One region of the Candidatus Thiodiazotropha endoloripes genome, then DNA from elsewhere that is predicted to be linked to it. Evidence: predicted binding sites of a transcription regulator. Region 1 holds the regulator's gene; each other region holds the start of a gene.
What was found. Region 1 encodes sigma-54, which starts transcription at its own class of promoters, with help from an activator protein. Its sites were predicted from a motif close to TGGCANGNTNCNTGCTT; they were not measured.
Positions count from the first base shown of each region.

Region 1 (4,295 bases):
ACCATCGTCAGGAGACACTGTTTCTTCCGGGCCAAGTGATAATCGAACGTGATGGGAAAGCTGAGTTTGCACCTTACCGGATTGAGACCGAGGATCTGACAATCCATGCAGAGGCGTCCTATGCCGAGACCGCTGAGGCAGTCAGAATCAACAGTGGTGTGGATTGGCTGTCGGCGATCGGCATGCAGATCTGGTTTGATGAACCGTCACGCTTGAAGCTGCTCGGTCAGGTACGAGGGCACTATGAATTTGAATAAAGGCAGGGGGTTGATCTGTAGTCTGCTGATGGCAGTTGCGATACCTGCCTGGGGGCTTGAGAGCGACCGCAATCAACCGATGTCGCTTGAAGCGGATAGTCTCTCCATCAACGAGTCCAGCGGCGTCAGTCTCTATGAGGGCAATGTGACTATCGTCCAGGGCAGTATGAAGTTGTGGGCGGATCGTCTCTGGGTTCACAGGTCAGCCGGCAAAACCGAAAAGATAGTCAGTGAGGGGCAGCCGACAAGATTCAGTCAATTGCCTGAGGTCGATGGCGTTGAGGTTCATGGTCAGGCGCAGCGTATTGAGATCCATCTGAATCGGAATGAGATGTTACTGATCGACGATGCCCTGCTCGAGCAGGGGGGGAACAGCTTCCGCAATGACCGCATCGTCTATAACCGGGCCAATGCACAGGTCAGAGCTGGCAGCAGTGTCCAGGGTAAACAGCGGGTGCAGGTGGTGATTGAGCCCCAAACCGGGAAAACTGAACCGTGAGTCAGTTGCAGGCTGTCGATCTGCAGAAGCAGTACTACAAGCGTAGAGTGGTGGATGGCGTCTCACTGAACCTCAACAGCGGGGAAGTGGTGGGGTTGCTGGGGCCCAACGGTGCCGGCAAGACCACCAGCTTCTATATGATTGTCGGCCTGGTGCAGGCGGATCAGGGGCGGATCTATCTGGATGGGGAGGAGCTGACTGATCAGGCGATGCACAAGCGGGCCCGTCTGGGTATCGGTTACCTGGCCCAGGAGCCCTCCATCTTCAGGCGATTGACGGTGGCGCAGAATATTCTGGCGATACTGGAACATCGCAAAGAGCTGGGTAGCCAGGCACGTAAGGCCCGATGTGACCAGTTGCTGACGGAGTTCGGTATCGAGCATCTGCGGGAGAGCATGGCGATGAGTCTCTCCGGTGGCGAGCGGCGCCGACTGGAGATTGCCCGGGCCCTCTCCATGGAGCCCGCCTTCATTTTGCTCGATGAGCCCTTTGCCGGGGTCGATCCGATTGCCGTGATCGATATCAAAAAGATCATCCAGCATCTGAAATCCTTAAAGATTGGGATCCTGATAACCGATCATAATGTCAGGGAGACACTCGATATATGCGACCGGGCCTACATCATCAACAGTGGTAAAGTGCTGGCGGAGGGAACCACCGAGGAGATCCTCGGCAACCAGGAGGTGCGCAGTGTCTACCTGGGTGAAAATTTTACGATGTGAGTCTATAACACTGTTTTTTAATGGATTAAACAGGCAGCGGCAGGCGCGCTGAAGGCGGTCTCAATCAGTATGGAATAAGTTGGAGTGTGGTGTGAACCCAGGAGAATCGACCCAGTGAAGAAGAATCTTTCCGTAGGCGGCTATTTTTAGCTAAAATGAGAATAAAGACATACAAATAACATACCAGGTTTAAAGATATCTCTGCTATGAAGCAGGCTCTACAGCTCCGACTCGGACAACATCTCACCATGACTCCTCAATTGCAGCAGGCAATCCGCCTGTTGCAGCTCTCTGCGCTCGACCTGAGCCAGGAGGTTCAGGAGGTGCTTGAGACCAACCCGATGCTTGAGGGCGAGGAGGAGTTCAGCACTCAGCTGCAGAAAGAGGGAGATGCCCAGGAGGCTGGTGAACAGACCCGGGAGAGCAAGGAAGTCGAGGGGTCGAATGACATCAATAACGAGCGGGAGATTCAGACCGACAGCAGCCAGCTGACCGAGGATCTGCCGGTGGACAGTGAATGGACCGATGTCTACGACAGTTACCTGCCGCCGGCCAGCAGCGGCGGAGATGCCGCAGACCATGACTATCTGGTACAGCGTAGCGGCGCTGTAACCCTGCATGACCATCTGGTCTGGCAGATGACCCTGACCCCTTTCACCGAACAGGATATCGTGATAGCCACCACCCTGATCGACAGTATCGATGAGGATGGTTACTTCAAAGGCGACCTGCAGGATATTCTGAGTTCGCTGAATGATGAGGAAGCGACCCTGGAGGATGTCGAGGCGGTACTGCATCGGATTCAGGCATTCGATCCACCGGGTGTCGGAGCCCAGGGCGCCCAGGACTGCCTGCTGATTCAGCTTCGTCAATTGGCGGAAGAGACCCCCTATCGGGATCAGGCGATAAAACTCTGCCGGGATCACTTCAATCTGCTCTCCGCCCAGGATCAGAATCAGATCATACGTCGCATGAAGGTGGATCAGCAGGAGCTCGCTGCCATCATGCAGCTGATCCGGACCCTGAATCCCCATCCGGGCACGGCAATCGCAAAAAGTGAGCCTGAATATGTGATTCCGGATGTCTTCGTCAGCAAGCGCAACAACCGCTGGGTTGTGGAGCTGAATGGGGAGGTTACCCCCAAGCTTCGGGTCAACAATGACTACGCCAGCCTGATCCGGCGGGCGGATCAGAGCGATGACAACACCTTTCTTAAGAACCATCTGCAGGAGGCGCGCTGGTTCATTAAAAGCCTGATGAGCCGTAATGAGACTATTCTGCGTGTTGCGAGTAAGATTGTTGAATATCAGCGGGGCTTTTTTGAGCATGGCGAGGAGGCTATGAAGCCGCTGGTATTGAGGGATATTGCCGAGGCACTGGAGATGCATGAATCGACCATTTCCCGGGTGACGACCCAGAAATATATGCATACCCCCCGGGGCACGCTGGAGTTCAAGTATTTCTTCTCCAGCCACGTCAACACCAGTGCCGGCGGGGAGTGCTCCTCCACCGCGATTCGAGCACTGATTAAAAAATTGATTGCCGCTGAAAACACAAGCAAACCGCTCAGCGACAACAAGATCGCCGCCATCCTATCGGAACAGGGCATCAAAGTGGCCCGCCGAACGGTGGCAAAGTATCGTGAATCGATGAGCATACCGCCGTCGAATGAGCGTAAACGACTGATGTAGGTGAATTGATCTACCGCTCAGGATGTCTATGAAAACAGGGGTTGTGGTTCCAGCCGAATCCGGCCTCATGGTCAGCCTGATCGATGGTTTCGGGAATCGATTCAGCGAGTCGGTCAGAGTGATGAGCCAACTCATCTAAGACAGGAGATAATTATGCAAATAAGCGTTACCGGTCATCATGTGGAAGTAACCGATGCCTTGAAAAGCTATGTAGATAATAAATTCGAACGTCTTGAGCGGCATTTTGATAATGTAATCAATGTGCATGTCATCTTGAGCGTTGAGAAGCTGAGGCAGAAGGCGGAAGCCACCATGCAAGTGAACGGTGCCAGCGTATTCGCTGATTCAGTGCAGGAAGATATGTATGCCGCCATTGATGGCTTGACTGACAAGTTGGACAGGCAGGTGATTAAACACAAAGAAAAGATGCAGAGTCATCGCGCCGGTAGCGGTGTGAAGTATGCAGTTGAGTAACTTTCGATAGATTGAACTGGCGAGGTCTCCATGTTTCCCGACGGATTTCTGCTTGAGGAACGTCTCGGCTGCGGTGTGGAGGCAGCCAGTAAAAAACGCGCCCTTGAGCAGCTTGGTCAGAGATTGGCCGATGCTGCTCCCGGGCTGTCACAGGATATTGTGTTCGATGCATTGCTTGAGAGGGAGCGACTCGGCAGTACCGGACTGGGCAAAGGAATTGCGCTACCCCATGCGCGCATGTCTCAGGTCACACAGGCCACCGCAGCGTTCATTCAGATGCCCAATGGTGTCGATTTCGACGCCATAGACAGTCAGCCGGTCGATCTGGCGTTCGCCATGCTGGTACCGGAACAGGCCACAGACGAACATCTTCAGCTGCTGGCGAAGTTGGCCAGAATGTTCGATGACCCCCCCTTTTGTACCGCACTGCGTGAGGCGGAAACAACGCAGCAACTGTTTCAGTTGATCAAGCAGCGAGAAACCATAACCTCATCAGATTGATGCCATCCAACTACACCATTCGCGATCTTTTCGACGAATTTGCCAGTGAACTTGAGCTCAGCTGGGATGGTGAGGGTGGTGAAGGAAATATCCTTCTGGACAGTGAGTCCCCGGACGGACAACAACCGGTAGGTCCACTTAACCTGATACG
Region 1 is NZ_LVJW01000006.1:915,042-919,336, reverse strand. It holds gene lptC (LPS export ABC transporter periplasmic protein LptC) at 1-257, shown strand, start outside; gene lptA (lipopolysaccharide transport periplasmic protein LptA) at 244-756, shown strand; gene lptB (LPS export ABC transporter ATP-binding protein) at 753-1,478, shown strand; gene A3193_RS14780 (RNA polymerase factor sigma-54) at 1,685-3,169, shown strand; gene hpf (ribosome hibernation-promoting factor, HPF/YfiA family) at 3,323-3,643, shown strand; gene ptsN (PTS IIA-like nitrogen regulatory protein PtsN) at 3,674-4,144, shown strand; gene hprK (HPr(Ser) kinase/phosphatase) at 4,144-4,295, shown strand, end outside.

Region 2 (4,295 bases), on a different contig from region 1:
GAACAAATTGCTCCAGAGCAGATCGAAGTACTGATCGCTCGTTACAAGTTTCATTTCTATCAGGGCGAGACCGGGATAGCAGAAAAACTGGTCATCAAGTCATTGCACCTGGCCGCAAAGCAGGGCAATTTCAATCAGGATTGGCTACAACTGAATTCAGGTTCTGCTGACTGGAATGATCCACGTGGCCCTGAACGTTTCTACCTCTACGGTCTTAAAGCGCTTGCTTTTATCCGCTTGCGTCAGGAAAAACCGGATGAAGCAGAGTCGATTCTGCACACATTGAGCTTGATCGACCCTGCTGATCAGGTGGGGGCAAATGTTATTCGTGATCTGTTAGATGCTATTGTTGAGGAGCAAAATAATGGATGAAACAATTGCGGTACGTTTTTTTAAGATAGAACAACTTGCCAACAGTGTGCACAAACGTCTCTGTGAAGAAGTGATAAAACTTGGTTTTTCCAAATCTGAAATCCTCTTGAAATCACCAGAAGAGGCGAGCTACCGATTGGAGCGAGACCCTTCAAATAGTGAATTCAGTCTGGTCGGCGACTGGATGAATGAGCAGGGAAGCCGACTCGGTACACTGCTGTTTCACGCGGATGGCAGTTTTTTTGTTGAACATGATATTGTGTTACCACATCCGACCAAACCGGACTGGTTTGTCGAAGCAGTCAATGCCTGGGGAAATGATGCTGTAATCAAAGCGGAACCCAGGCTTCTGGCAGTTCCTAAATAGAGTTTTTAAAAGAAAAGTCATATGGACCATCGTGTCATTCTCTATCATAAGCAGGCGACCAGTGCGCGCACCAGATTTCTTAAGTTTGAAAACAACACGGTATGCGCCTTCGCACCTTTGCCGGATCTTTCAACGGTTGTTGCCACTCGACCCGACACGGTGTTTCATCCGAAAGCAATTTTAACTGATACTGAAAAAAAATTGGGATTGGCAAAGGATACTCTGGCTTTCGAAAGTGAGTACCGGCAGACAGTCCAGGTGCCCGGTGAGGATATCGATATCTTATTGGCCTGTATCACAACTACAGATCCACCCTTTGTGGAAGTAGAGAGTTCAAATGCCCAATTCATTGATCTGACCCAAGCCAGAGGATTACCGGATGTGGAGCTTGAACTTCTACGTAGCGCTTATGAACTGATACTTGGCGGTTGATCCGGATTTTCCTGGATACCTGATATACAGGAATAAATCTCATAAAGCATGCGGGTTTTATTAACTGATGCTGCAACTCTCTCTCCTTCATACATCAACCTGATGAGTGAATTCCTGGCGAATCAGCAGTATAGTTAGGGTCTTAACAGGCCCGAATAAAATCAATAAGATTTTATTGCAATGAAATCGACATCAAGAGTATTCGTTTACGGCACTTTGAGAAGGACACAGGTCAATCATGATCTGCTCAACAGTGCAACCTATCTTGGCGATCACAAAACTCAATCTGTCTACAAGATGTTCCACTTGGGTGGTTATCCTGGTGTGGTGAAAAGTGGCAGCACTTCCATTTCAGGTGAGGTCTATGTTGTTGATGCCCTGACCATGAGCCATCTTGACAGGCTGGAAGGCTATCCCCACGCCTATACGAGAGAACTCATTCCAACCCCCTGGGGTCAGGCATGGATCTACCTCTACCGGGGCAGTCTACGGGGTAGACAAATCATACAGACAGGCCGCTGGCATGATGAGATCAACTGGCGCCGTTGGTCTAGATAGAGTCGTAGGCCTAGCTTTTCTCAATTTCTGTCGTTGAAAGCTCTTCAGGCCAGCATCCTGTAGGCGGCCCAAGGTTGAGCTCTGAGTCTTCAAATCTCACCAGATAGAGAACCCTTTCAGGGCTCTCTTCCAAATGACCGGTCTCAATGATCACACCTTTAGTGCCAGGCTCAGCTAATAAAGCGTCCTGAGGAATATCCGGTATACCACCATCGTTATAGATATGACTTGCCGCATAGACCAAGTCGCCTGGAGTTAGTTGTTCAAGTGTCATTTTCTCTTCCATTGTAGGTTTTGTTACCTGTGTCGGTTATGGGGATTGTCGTCTATCAAACATGATTTTTAGGTAAAAAAACGACAATTACTTTAAAAACAAGAACTAAGCTACGAGTAAGATCCGTGGCACAGGCCTTGCAGTTAACTTGGAAAGTAAAGATGCAAGAGACTTGCCACGGAGAAAACGACCATGCTCACACTGACAGAAAATGCTCAAAAGGCGATCAGCCGTTTCATCAAGAGTTCTGAAACCCCGGTTGGGGGATTGCGAATCTCTGTAACCGGTGGTGGTTGCTCAGGGCTGCAATATGGTATGGCTCTGGAAGAGAGTGCGAATGATGAAGATGCAGTGCTCGAGATTGAAGAGTTAAAGATCTTTGTCGATCCCCTCAGCGCCCCCATGTTGAACGGCGTTACTGTTGACTTCCTCGATAGCATGGAAGGCAGTGGCTTTAAATTCGAAAACCCAAATGCAACCAACAGCTGTGGTTGCGGCAACTCATTTTCCGCCTAACCAATCAGGAGTAAAGATATGTGGGACTATTCAGAAAAGGTTCAGGAGCATTTCTTTAGCCCGAGAAATGCAGGTGCTGTCGATGATGCCAATGCTATTGGTGATGTCGGTTCTCTCTCATGTGGCGATGCCTTGAGACTGACATTGAAAGTCGACCCGGACAGCGAAGTTATCCTAGACGCAGGTTTTCAAACCTTTGGATGCGGTTCAGCCATCGCTTCAAGTTCAGCCTTAACCGAGATTATCAAAGGTATGAAAATCGACGATGCTCTGGGTGTCAGCAATCAGGATATCGCCGATTATCTCGATGGACTTCCGCCGGAAAAAATGCACTGCTCTGTTATGGGTCGGGAAGCACTACAAGCCGCTGTTGCCAACTATCGTGGTGAAGAGTGGAAGGATGATCATGAAGAGGGCGCATTGATCTGCAAATGCTTCGCCATCGATGAAGTCATGATCGAAGAGACTGTTCGTGCCAATGGCTTACGTACAGTGGAAGAGGTAACAAACTACACCAAGGCAGGTGGTGGTTGTTCTGCCTGTCATGAAGGGATTGAGGAGATTCTGACTCGAATTCTGGCTGAAAAGGGTGAAACCTTTGATCCAAATGCAGTAGCTGGAGAGATAAAGAAGCCAAAGTCCGGACTGACTAATCTGCAGCGCATGAAACGTATCGAGGAACTGCTGGATGAGATTCGTCCTAATCTGCAGCGTGATCATGGCGATGTCGAACTGGTCGAAGTTGACGGTAGATACATCTACGTGAAAATGATAGGTGCCTGTGCCGGTTGCCAGATGGCAGCAACGACATTGGGTGGCATACAACAGCATCTGGCAGAAGGTCTTGGAGAATTCATTCAGGTCCTGCCCGCTGAAGAACTGGCTCGTCGAGCTGCTATGGAGGCCTAGATATGAGTGGTACAGACACAGCTGAAGGCATCTATCTGGATAATAATGCCACTACTATGGTGGCACCAGAAGTCGTTGAGGAGATGCTGCCCTATTTTACTGAGCAGTTTGGTAATCCCTCATCTTTGCATCAATTTGGCGATAAGGTAGGGCGAGCTTTGAAGAAAGCCCGTAAGCAGGTCCAGACACTACTGGGAGCAGAGTACGACTCAGAGATAATTTTTACCTCCTGTGGTACAGAGTCCGACTCTACCGCAATACTGTCAGCACTCAAAGCTCAGCCTGACAGAAAGGAGATCATCACCACAGTGGTGGAACATCCAGCCGTACTCACTCTATGTGAACATTTGGAGAAAGAGGGTTACAAAGTTCACTATTTGAAAGTGGACAGTAAAGGACGTCTCGATATTCAGGAGTACTATAAGCTGCTTTCAGATAATGTTGCGATTGTCTCTGTAATGTGGGCCAATAATGAGAGTGGCACACTGTTCCCTGTCGAAGAGATGGCCGAATTGGCGCGTCAGGCGGGCGTGCTGTTTCATACAGACGCGGTCCAGGCTGTAGGCAAGCTACCGATTAATCTGAAAGATACCTGTATCGATATGCTCTCCCTTTCTGGTCATAAATTACATGCTCCAAAAGGGATTGGCGTACTCTATCTACGCAGAGGTGTACGCTTCCGTCCACTCCTGAGGGGCGGACACCAGGAAAGAGGGCGTCGGGCAGGTACCGAGAATGCGGCATCGATCGTTGCACTTGGTAAGGCCTGCGAAATGGCAATGGAAGCAATGGAGTACGAAAAGTCTTCAGTAAAGGCAATGCGTGATCGGTTGGAGCAGGGGATCCTTGAGAAAGTAAACCACTGTT
Region 2 is NZ_LVJW01000003.1:1,731,561-1,735,855, reverse strand. It holds gene A3193_RS07730 (hypothetical protein) at 1-372, shown strand, start outside; gene A3193_RS07725 (hypothetical protein) at 365-739, shown strand; gene A3193_RS07720 (hypothetical protein) at 761-1,171, shown strand; gene A3193_RS07715 (gamma-glutamylcyclotransferase family protein) at 1,352-1,729, shown strand; gene A3193_RS07710 (nitrogen fixation protein NifZ) at 1,740-2,003, opposite strand; gene A3193_RS07705 (HesB/IscA family protein) at 2,196-2,519, shown strand; gene nifU (Fe-S cluster assembly protein NifU) at 2,538-3,428, shown strand; gene nifS (cysteine desulfurase NifS) at 3,431-4,295, shown strand, end outside.
Region 2: the regulator sigma-54 is predicted to act here: its motif matches at 2,165-2,181, upstream of A3193_RS07710 (nitrogen fixation protein NifZ).

Region 3 (4,295 bases), 280 kb from region 1:
GCCTGCAGAGGTTCCTGATCTTTGATTTTCAGATCACATCTCGCTCTGCCCTGACTCTCCAAAGGCAGCGGAATCATATCCCGGTAGGTGTAGACATTCTCGCCAACATCCCCCCCTTCGCAGATACAGGGGCATTCGGGTATTGATGATTCAAGCTCCGCTTCCTCAAAGATCAGATCACCCGCCTGGTACCAGCGGGTGCGTTCAGAAGAACCGCTCATGGTCTTGATGATGATCACCCGCGAAAAGGAGATGGTCAGTCTACCGTTTTCGATTTTTACGGACTCGATTTCGCTGTTCGGCAGATCGATTGTACTGGAATCCATGCGACACCTACGTTTTTGAAACTTGAGATCACAACCCCAAGGGGACTGCTTCGGATGCAGCATCTTAACCCCAGTGCACGCTTTGGACAAAAGCCACTCTACCCGGAATTTTCTGGGGATGGATTGAATTACCCCAGCCCGCTGGGCTGAGGGTCTCAACTCAGAATCGAACTCAGCTCTCTTCCATACCGAGCTCTTTGATCTTTCGGGTCAGGGTGTTGCGCCCCCACCCCAGCAGTCTCGCCGCATCCTGCCGTTTACCGGCTGTATGCTCAAGAGCGGTTTCGATCATCACCGTTTCAAAATCGGGCTCTGCTTCATTGAGGATACCTTCACATCCCTCCTGAAGACGCCGTTTCACCCAGCCTCTCAGCAGCTGACGCCAATCATCCTGATCTGATGTGCTGGTGTCGGACTCTTTCAGCTCAGTCGGCAGATCGTCGATATGGATCTCCTGCCCGGACGCCATAACGGTCAACCAGCGAGCGGTATTTTCCAGCTGTCTTACGTTACCAGGCCACTCCAGTTGACTGAGATAGCTTTCCGCCTCCGGCAGCAGGACCTTGTAATCCACCGCCAACTCTTCTGCTGCGGTCTTGAGAAAATAGTTCAGTAGCAAGGGTATGTCCTCACGGCGCTGACGCAGCGAGGGCAGATGGATACGGATTACATTCAGACGATGGAACAGGTCTTCGCGAAACGCCCCCTCCTTGACCAGTCCCTCCAGATGCTGATGAGTCGCCGCAATGATCCTGACATCGACCTTGACCGGTTCGTGTCCACCCACCCGGTAGAACTCACCGTCGGCCAGTACCCGTAACAGTCGGGTCTGTAACTCAGCCGGCATGTCACCAATCTCATCCAGAAACAGGGTACCGCTATCCGCCTGTTCAAACCGTCCGACCCGCCGTGTCTGGGCACCGGTAAAGGCGCCTCGTTCATGACCGAACAGCTCCGATTCCATCAGGTCCTTTGGAATCGCCGCCATATTAAGCGCGATAAACGGTCCCTCCGCACGGCTGCTGTGCCGATGCAATGCGTGAGCAACCAACTCTTTACCGGTTCCCGATTCACCATTGATCAAAACCGTGATATTCGATCGGGCCAGACGACCGATAGCCCGAAACACCTCCTGCATCGCCGGTGCTTCACCGATGATCTCTTTACCCCCATCACTGGTATCGATTTGCGGCTGCTCTTCCACCGTCAACTGTTGACGGCAGGCGCGGCGTATCTGCTGCACCGCCTCATCCACATCGAAAGGCTTGGGCAGATATTCGAAGGCCCCGCCATGATAGGCGGAGACCGCACTATCCAGATCCGAATGGGCGGTCATGATGATCACCGGCAGGGTGGGATAGCGGGCATGCAGTAACTCCAGCAGCTCCAGACCATCCATGCCCGGCATGCGGATATCAGACACAACCACATCGGGCTGGCCTTTATCCAGTGAACTGAGCACACTGTCCGCGCTCTCAAAACTGGTTACCTCCATATCCGCCTTTTCCAGGGTTTTTTCCAAAACCCATCGAATCGAGCGATCATCATCTATCACCCATACGCGGCATGCTCTATCCATCTACCTGCTCCAAAGGAAGTAATACTCTAAATACGGTTTCACCAGGCTTACTGGTAAATTCGATCAAACCCTGATGTCGATTGATCAGGGTCTGGGATATGGAAAGACCGAGTCCCATGCCGTTGCTGCCGGAGACCAGCGGGAAAAAGACCCGCTCCTGCAGCTCCGGAGGAATCCCCGGTCCGTTGTCACAGATCTCGATCGAGATCACCAGGCGGTGGCGGATGTTACCGATGGTGAACTGGCGCAACACCCGACTGGTGATCCCCACCACACCATATGGGCCGGCCGCTCGAACGCCATTTCGGACGATGTTGAGAAATGCCTGAATCAGCTGGTCCATGTCACCGTTCAGGTCGGGAATGCTCGGATCGTAGTTCTTGATCACATTCAGATTCGGCCCGGACTCAGCCTGCACCAGACTACAAACCCGCTCCATGACCTGGTGAACATTGACAGCTTTCATCTCCGGGATCCGGTTTGGTCCCAGCATGGTATCGACCAGATTCTGCAGTCGATCCGCCTCTTCGATGATGATCTGAGTATATTCGGTCAGAGATTGATCGGGCAGTTCACGCTCCAGCAGTTGTGCCGCCCCACGCAGACCACCCAGTGGATTTTTGATCTCATGGGCCAACCCCTTGACCAGCGCGCGACTGGCCTGATTGCGTGACAGGATCTGCTCCTCCCGGGTGATACGCAACTGCCGGTCCACCTGCTGAATCTCCACCAGAAACTCACTCACATACTGACCGGATCGCAACGGGATCACCGTACAGTCCACGGTAATCTCTCGACCCTCCTGCAACTCCAGTTGATGCTCCCTCTCGGTGAAGGGTTGCCCGGTTTCCAGAGAGCGGTTCAGATTGTTTCTGACAATGCCGCTGGAGCAGTAGAGCAGTTCAGCCGCATGGTTACCAACCATCTTCCGCGCACTCACACCAAACAGCATCTCAGCGGCTGAATTGATGAACAGCAGATTGAACTCACGATCAAACAGCAGAATGGCGGTACTCAGGTTGTCGAGTACGCGCCGCTCCATGGAGGGATTAGAGGGTTGTGGATTCATGGCAATTCAACAAGCAAAAACTACACCAACGAACGCAACAACGACCAAATTCAGATTCATCAACCGCTGGTCCGGGGAAAACATGGAAGAATCCAGGGTAACGGGGGTTTTTATGCAACTGGAGCCAGCGAATCCGATCTGCTGCAACCTGATCGTCGAGACAGGTTAAAAAAATAGAAACCAATATGCACCATTATAGTGCATGGAAAGTTTCGGATAGAATCTTTTCCAGACAGAATAGCGGCCGTTTTAGACCACGCCGGAAGATATCGAGGGATTGAGAGGATAGCCGGTGTGGCGATCAGTTGACGGCGGCCTGGCGTAGATGGAAGGTGGTTGATCCACTCTGTTTCACCATCTCGCCCTCAGCGTCGACGATTTCGGCCCTGATCGTATGGGTACCGCGACTGAGTTGCTGTAGAACCAATTGTGTGGTTTTGATCTCCGAGTCGAGCTTCTTACCATCCACATAGAGATGGATAGCATGGCCGTCGAAGAGTGGCGGTGAGATGGAGAGACCGACAGAGACGGAATTCTCATCGCTGCGAATCGTCTCATCATTGGAAGGCTGTACGATATCGAACTGCAGATAGTCGCCTGTGGCAGCGGCATCCGCTTCCTTGTCGAGTTCATCGACTTTCAAGGATGTCTTCTTTTTCGAATCCTGCACCCGGATTGTATCCGCGCCGGGCTGGTAGTTTTCGGAATAGACAACCTCGCCTTCCGGGGTAATCCATTTATAGACGTCCCTGGCATGCAGTGGCTGAACAACTAACGGCAGAAGAAGCAGGATCAGAATGCGCATGTGCCAAGCATAGTCACTCCGTAGATAACTAACAAGCGACGAAGTTCGCAAATAAAAACACCTTCCAATTATTAGGAAGGTGTTTTTAATCCGCTGGCTGAACTGTTTCAGTCAGACAACTTGATCAGAGGCTGTAGTAGAGATCGAACTCTACCGGATGGGTGGTCATCCGCATGGTGGTGACATCTTCCATCTTCAGCTCGATATAACCATCGATCAGATCGTCTGTGAAAACACCACCGGCTGTCAGGAAGTCACGATCCTCATCCAGTGCTTCCAGCGCCATATCCAGACTGTGGCAAACGGTTGGGATGCTGGCCGCCTCTTCAGCCGGCAGATCATAGAGATCCTTGTCCATGGCATCGCCCGGGTGGATTTTGTTCTGAATACCGTCAAGTCCGGCCATCATCATGGCGGAGAAGGCCAGATAGGGGTTGGCGGTGGGGTCAGGGAAGCGAACTTCGACACGACGCCCCTTGGGACTGGATACCCATGGAATACGGATCGAAGCGGAAC
Region 3 is NZ_LVJW01000006.1:1,196,638-1,200,932, forward strand. It holds gene A3193_RS16055 (hypothetical protein) at 1-326, opposite strand, end outside; gene ntrC (nitrogen regulation protein NR(I)) at 499-1,905, opposite strand; gene glnL (nitrogen regulation protein NR(II)) at 1,898-2,974, opposite strand; gene A3193_RS16070 (DUF4124 domain-containing protein) at 3,276-3,779, opposite strand; gene glnA (glutamate--ammonia ligase) at 3,904-4,295, opposite strand, start outside.
Region 3: the regulator sigma-54 is predicted to act here: its motif matches at 2,986-3,002, upstream of glnL (nitrogen regulation protein NR(II)).

Region 4 (4,295 bases), on a different contig from region 1:
AGCAGAAAGGGCTGATTGCCTGACAATTTCCATACCTGGAATTGGCCGATGGTGACTTTTCAGCCGATACCCCAATCATCATCGACTGGGGAGATAATCCATTCTTCAAAGAGTAGTTGGTGTTGAGGCGCTAGCTAGGCTATCGAATTAATAATACTTACAATTGATATATTTTTTATAGATAGTTTGCGAAAGCCTTTAAAAATTCAGGTGTTATTCTAGAATAGAATGAATCTAAACTATATTTAGCACTGGCGTGACCCAAGGTCGACAATGGCAGATATTGAGGCAATGCTCCACGATATAGAGGCGGAGGCGAACTACGCATGTCGCATGACTGGCCGTAGTACGCTTAACGACCATGTTCTCGATGCGATGAGCCGGGTCCCCCGGCAGCGTTTCGTCAGAAAGAACTTCCGCTCCCATGCCTATGACAACAGCCCATTGCCGATCGGCAAGGGACAGACAATTTCCCAACCCTTTATCGTTGCCCTGATGACCGACCTGGTTGCTCCCAAAAGGGATGACAAGGTATTGGAAGTGGGCACCGGTTCCGGTTACCAGACCGCTGTTCTGGCTGAGATGGTCGATCAACTCTATACCATCGAGATCATTCCAAAACTGGCAGAGCGATCCCAGCGACTGCTCGAGAAGCAGGGATACAACAACATCAATTATCGAGTTGGCAACGGCTATTTCGGTTGGCCTGAAGAGGCGCCTTTCGATGCCATCATGGTGACAGCGGCAGCGGAAGAGATTCCCCAACCACTGATCGATCAGCTGGCCCCGGGCGGACGCCTGGTTTTGCCGGTCGGCAAGCGCCACTACACCCAGGATTTGATGTTGCTGCAAAAAGATCATTCAGGAGAGGTCCATACTTCAAACCTGCTCCCGGTTACTTTTGTACCCTTGACCGGTGAGCGTTAGTCAGATCTCAATTCAGTTGTTGTGTTGGAGCTTGCAATCTCTATATGGCTGCCTGTATGATTCGCCTCTTTCCAGGCGCGTAGCTCAGTTGGTTAGAGCGCTACCTTGACATGGTAGAGGTCGTTGGTTCGACTCCAATCGCGCCTACCAAATCCTAAAAAAGCGCCCAGACTCTCTCCTGGGCGCTTTTTTTATTGGACCTGATTCCAGGCTGATGGCGATCCGTTTCTCACTTGATTTCTTGAGCTCTGTTTCGCACTGAAGGGAGAAACCAAAATCGTGCAATCTCATCACGTTTCCCCAATGGCGGTCTCGATATCTCAGATAGCGCCCTCGCTAAGTCTTTGTAGTCATTAGATTACTTATTTAGAAATTAAAACCCTACTGAATGTCGATATATTTTACACGGGGTTCAATTTGTGTGATGTAAGTTGTTGATTCTTCGTGTTGGCACGGGAAGTGCATATACTCATGCAACAGGGTTATTACCCTCAATTAGTTTAAAAGCTTGGGAGCTATCATGAAGAAGTTGTTTGGTCTGTTTTTAGCTGCATGTCTCGGTATTTCGACAAATGCCAGTGCACTCATTATTAATAATGGTTCTTACACCACCGTCAATGATCTGGACTGGTTGGATCTTACCTTCACTGAGAACCGGACAGTAGAGCAGGCACTGCTGGAAAATCCTGATTACACACTCGCTACTGCCAGTCAGTTCTGGTCCATGTGGTCTGAGTTCGATACTAGCGGCGACAACGTGCTGTTCGGTCAAACCGCTAATTCAGTATCCACAAGCGGTAATACTGAGATTTTCACCGCTACCGGTTCCAGCTGGTATAACAACCCGTTTTTCTTCCTCTTCGGTATCACCTATGAGGAAACCGTAGGTACCAACAACATGCGTGGTTCCTTAGGTTTCGTTGATGATCAAGTGGGTGGCCTCTCTCTCGCCGGTCTGCTGGTTGTCGATAGCAGCACAAACGATAGTGCCTATATCAGTGACATGTTCTATAACCCGAACGAAGTGGACGACGATTTCGGCAGCTTCCTGGTCCGAAACCACGAAACTCAACCTCCGGTTTCCAATGTACCAGAGCCTTCCGCACTGTTGCTGCTGAGCACCGGGCTGATCGGTTTTGGTGTCATGCGCAGACGTCAAGCCAAAAGCTAAGAACATCTGAGCAACCCATGCTGAAAAAGCACTCAGGATTATCCTGAGTGCTTTTTTCATTTTCAGCCGATTGTTTGCCGCGAAATCTCAGGGAAAGCTGATTCTCCAGAAATCGATATAACCTCTCCCTCTGTTGCCCAGATCCTTGACCTGCAGAGTCCATTCACCTTCAGAAGGCTGTTCAGCCAGCTCAAGATGATAGGTTTCAAACAGATCCACCCCAATACCACCGAATCCCTTCAGGTTGTGTTTTGCACCGCTTGGATCGATCAGAGTAACTGAGATCTCGCGGACCGATTGATGGATGATTCCGACTTCGATCCGGACTCTCCCGGAGGCGCCGGTCCGGTCCACCTGGATCGGGTTCAAAGCGCCGCTCAGACTCGATTGCGGTATCTCATGATCCTCACTGTTGTCAAAACTCTCACCATCCGGCTGAAGCTCATCCAACAGATAGTCGGCAACCAGTGTGAGGTCGGAAAAGGCGCTGTAGCCATGCAGCATCACATAGTATCTGCCGGCCGGCACAGGTCGGATGACGCACTCCTCATCATTACCGTAGAGGTATGGACGGCAGTCGAACAGATCCAGACCGGGTTTGGTTTCACTCCGCAGATAGAGGTCTGCGTCACCGCTGCCGCCGTAGCTGTGTAAGCTCAGACTGCTGGCGCCGGGCGGTACGTCAATGGCGAAAAACTGTTGGCTCTCCAAATCACCATTCAGGCCGGTTTCCGCCACACCATCATGAAGTATGGTTACCCCGGGTTCGTCGCTGGTCACCATCTCCACGGCGGCACGGGCATCCAGAATACCGCTACCGCAGCCTGTGCAGGCGTTGGTAAATGGTCGGGCGCTACGGTTCAGGATGTCAGCCACCTCATCCGGCGTGATCCCGGGATCAATGCCGTAGAGCAGGGCTGCAACCCCACTCACATGGGGGGTGGACATGCTGGTGCCACTCATCAACCGATAGCTTTCACTGCCGGGTCCGATGACCCCGTCGTTATGGGTCGAGAGAATACGGGTACCTGGCGCGGCCAAGTCGACAGTCGCGCCAAAATTGGAAAAGCTGGCGAGTTCACCGGTATCGTCGGTTGCGGCGACGGTAATCGCCCCAGGACAGTTGGCCGGGGCGAATCCTGAACTCTCTTCAGCGTTGTTCCCTGCCGCGACAACGATGGAGGCTCCTCTCTGTCGTGCTATGTCGATAGCCGCCAGCGCGGTTTCCGGGCAGCTGTCCGATCATCCACCCAGGCTCATGTTGATGACTTGCGCCGGATTGGGATTGATTGGCGCCCCAGCCACCTCTGCCCCCGCAGCCCAGACAATCCCGTCGGTGATGTCCGACAGATAACCGCCACAACGACCCAGTACTCTCACCGGGACGACCTTTGCACGATAGGCGACTCCGGCAATCCCAAGCGCATTGTCAGTAACGGCGCTGACCGTCCCGGCCACATGGGTGCCGTGCCAGTCGCTGATATACTCGTTGCAACTTGGGGCATAGTTGCCGGGATCGGTGGCATCCCCGTCACGGCCATCACCATCGTTGGCGGCAAACTCATCGCTCACCATATCGTAGCCTGGTAATAGATTGGCATTCAGATCGGTGTGAGGCTGGTAACCGCTGTCGATTACCGCCACCACGGTGGTTTCGCCCTGGGCTAAATCCCAGGCAAGCGGTAGATTGATGCCCCCGGTCTGTTGGAAGTAGTGCCACTGTTCAGCGTATCTGGGATCATTCGGGGTAAGTTGCGGGGTCATGATCAGATCCGCTTCGGCGTATTCAATATGTGGTTGTCTGGCGATCTCGCCAGTCAATGTCCGCATATCTTCGAGTGCAATCCGTCGATTGAGTTGGATGACATGAGCACCACTGAATGTCTCTCTGACGACGGTTGATGAAGCACCTGTAAAGGCCTCTACCAGCGTGTTCAGATCCTCCGGATCGCCTTCCTCTCCAGCTGTCGGTTTGAATTTAATGATCAGCCTGTCGGTGGTGTTATTGGAGGTTGGATTATTTGTTGATGGGTCAAGTGCGGGATCAAAGAGTTGTCCTGACTGTGATTGGGAGGCGGCAAACAGAGTTAATGTCAACAGACTGACTTGACGGATCAAGATAAACAATCTTCTTCTTTTCATAGCTACTCCATGTTTTCGGGTTCCATAGCGTTATTCAAAAGCCACTCATTCGTTT
Region 4 is NZ_LVJW01000003.1:1,379,478-1,383,772, forward strand. It holds gene uvrB (excinuclease ABC subunit UvrB) at 1-23, shown strand, start outside; gene A3193_RS06200 (protein-L-isoaspartate(D-aspartate) O-methyltransferase) at 274-927, shown strand; tRNA gene A3193_RS06205 (tRNA-Val) at 1,001-1,077, shown strand; gene A3193_RS06210 (PEP-CTERM sorting domain-containing protein) at 1,448-2,098, shown strand; gene A3193_RS06215 (pre-peptidase C-terminal domain-containing protein) at 2,186-2,881, opposite strand; partial or broken gene A3193_RS20765 (S8 family serine peptidase) at 2,954-4,240, opposite strand.
Region 4: the regulator sigma-54 is predicted to act here: its motif matches at 1,376-1,392, upstream of A3193_RS06210 (PEP-CTERM sorting domain-containing protein).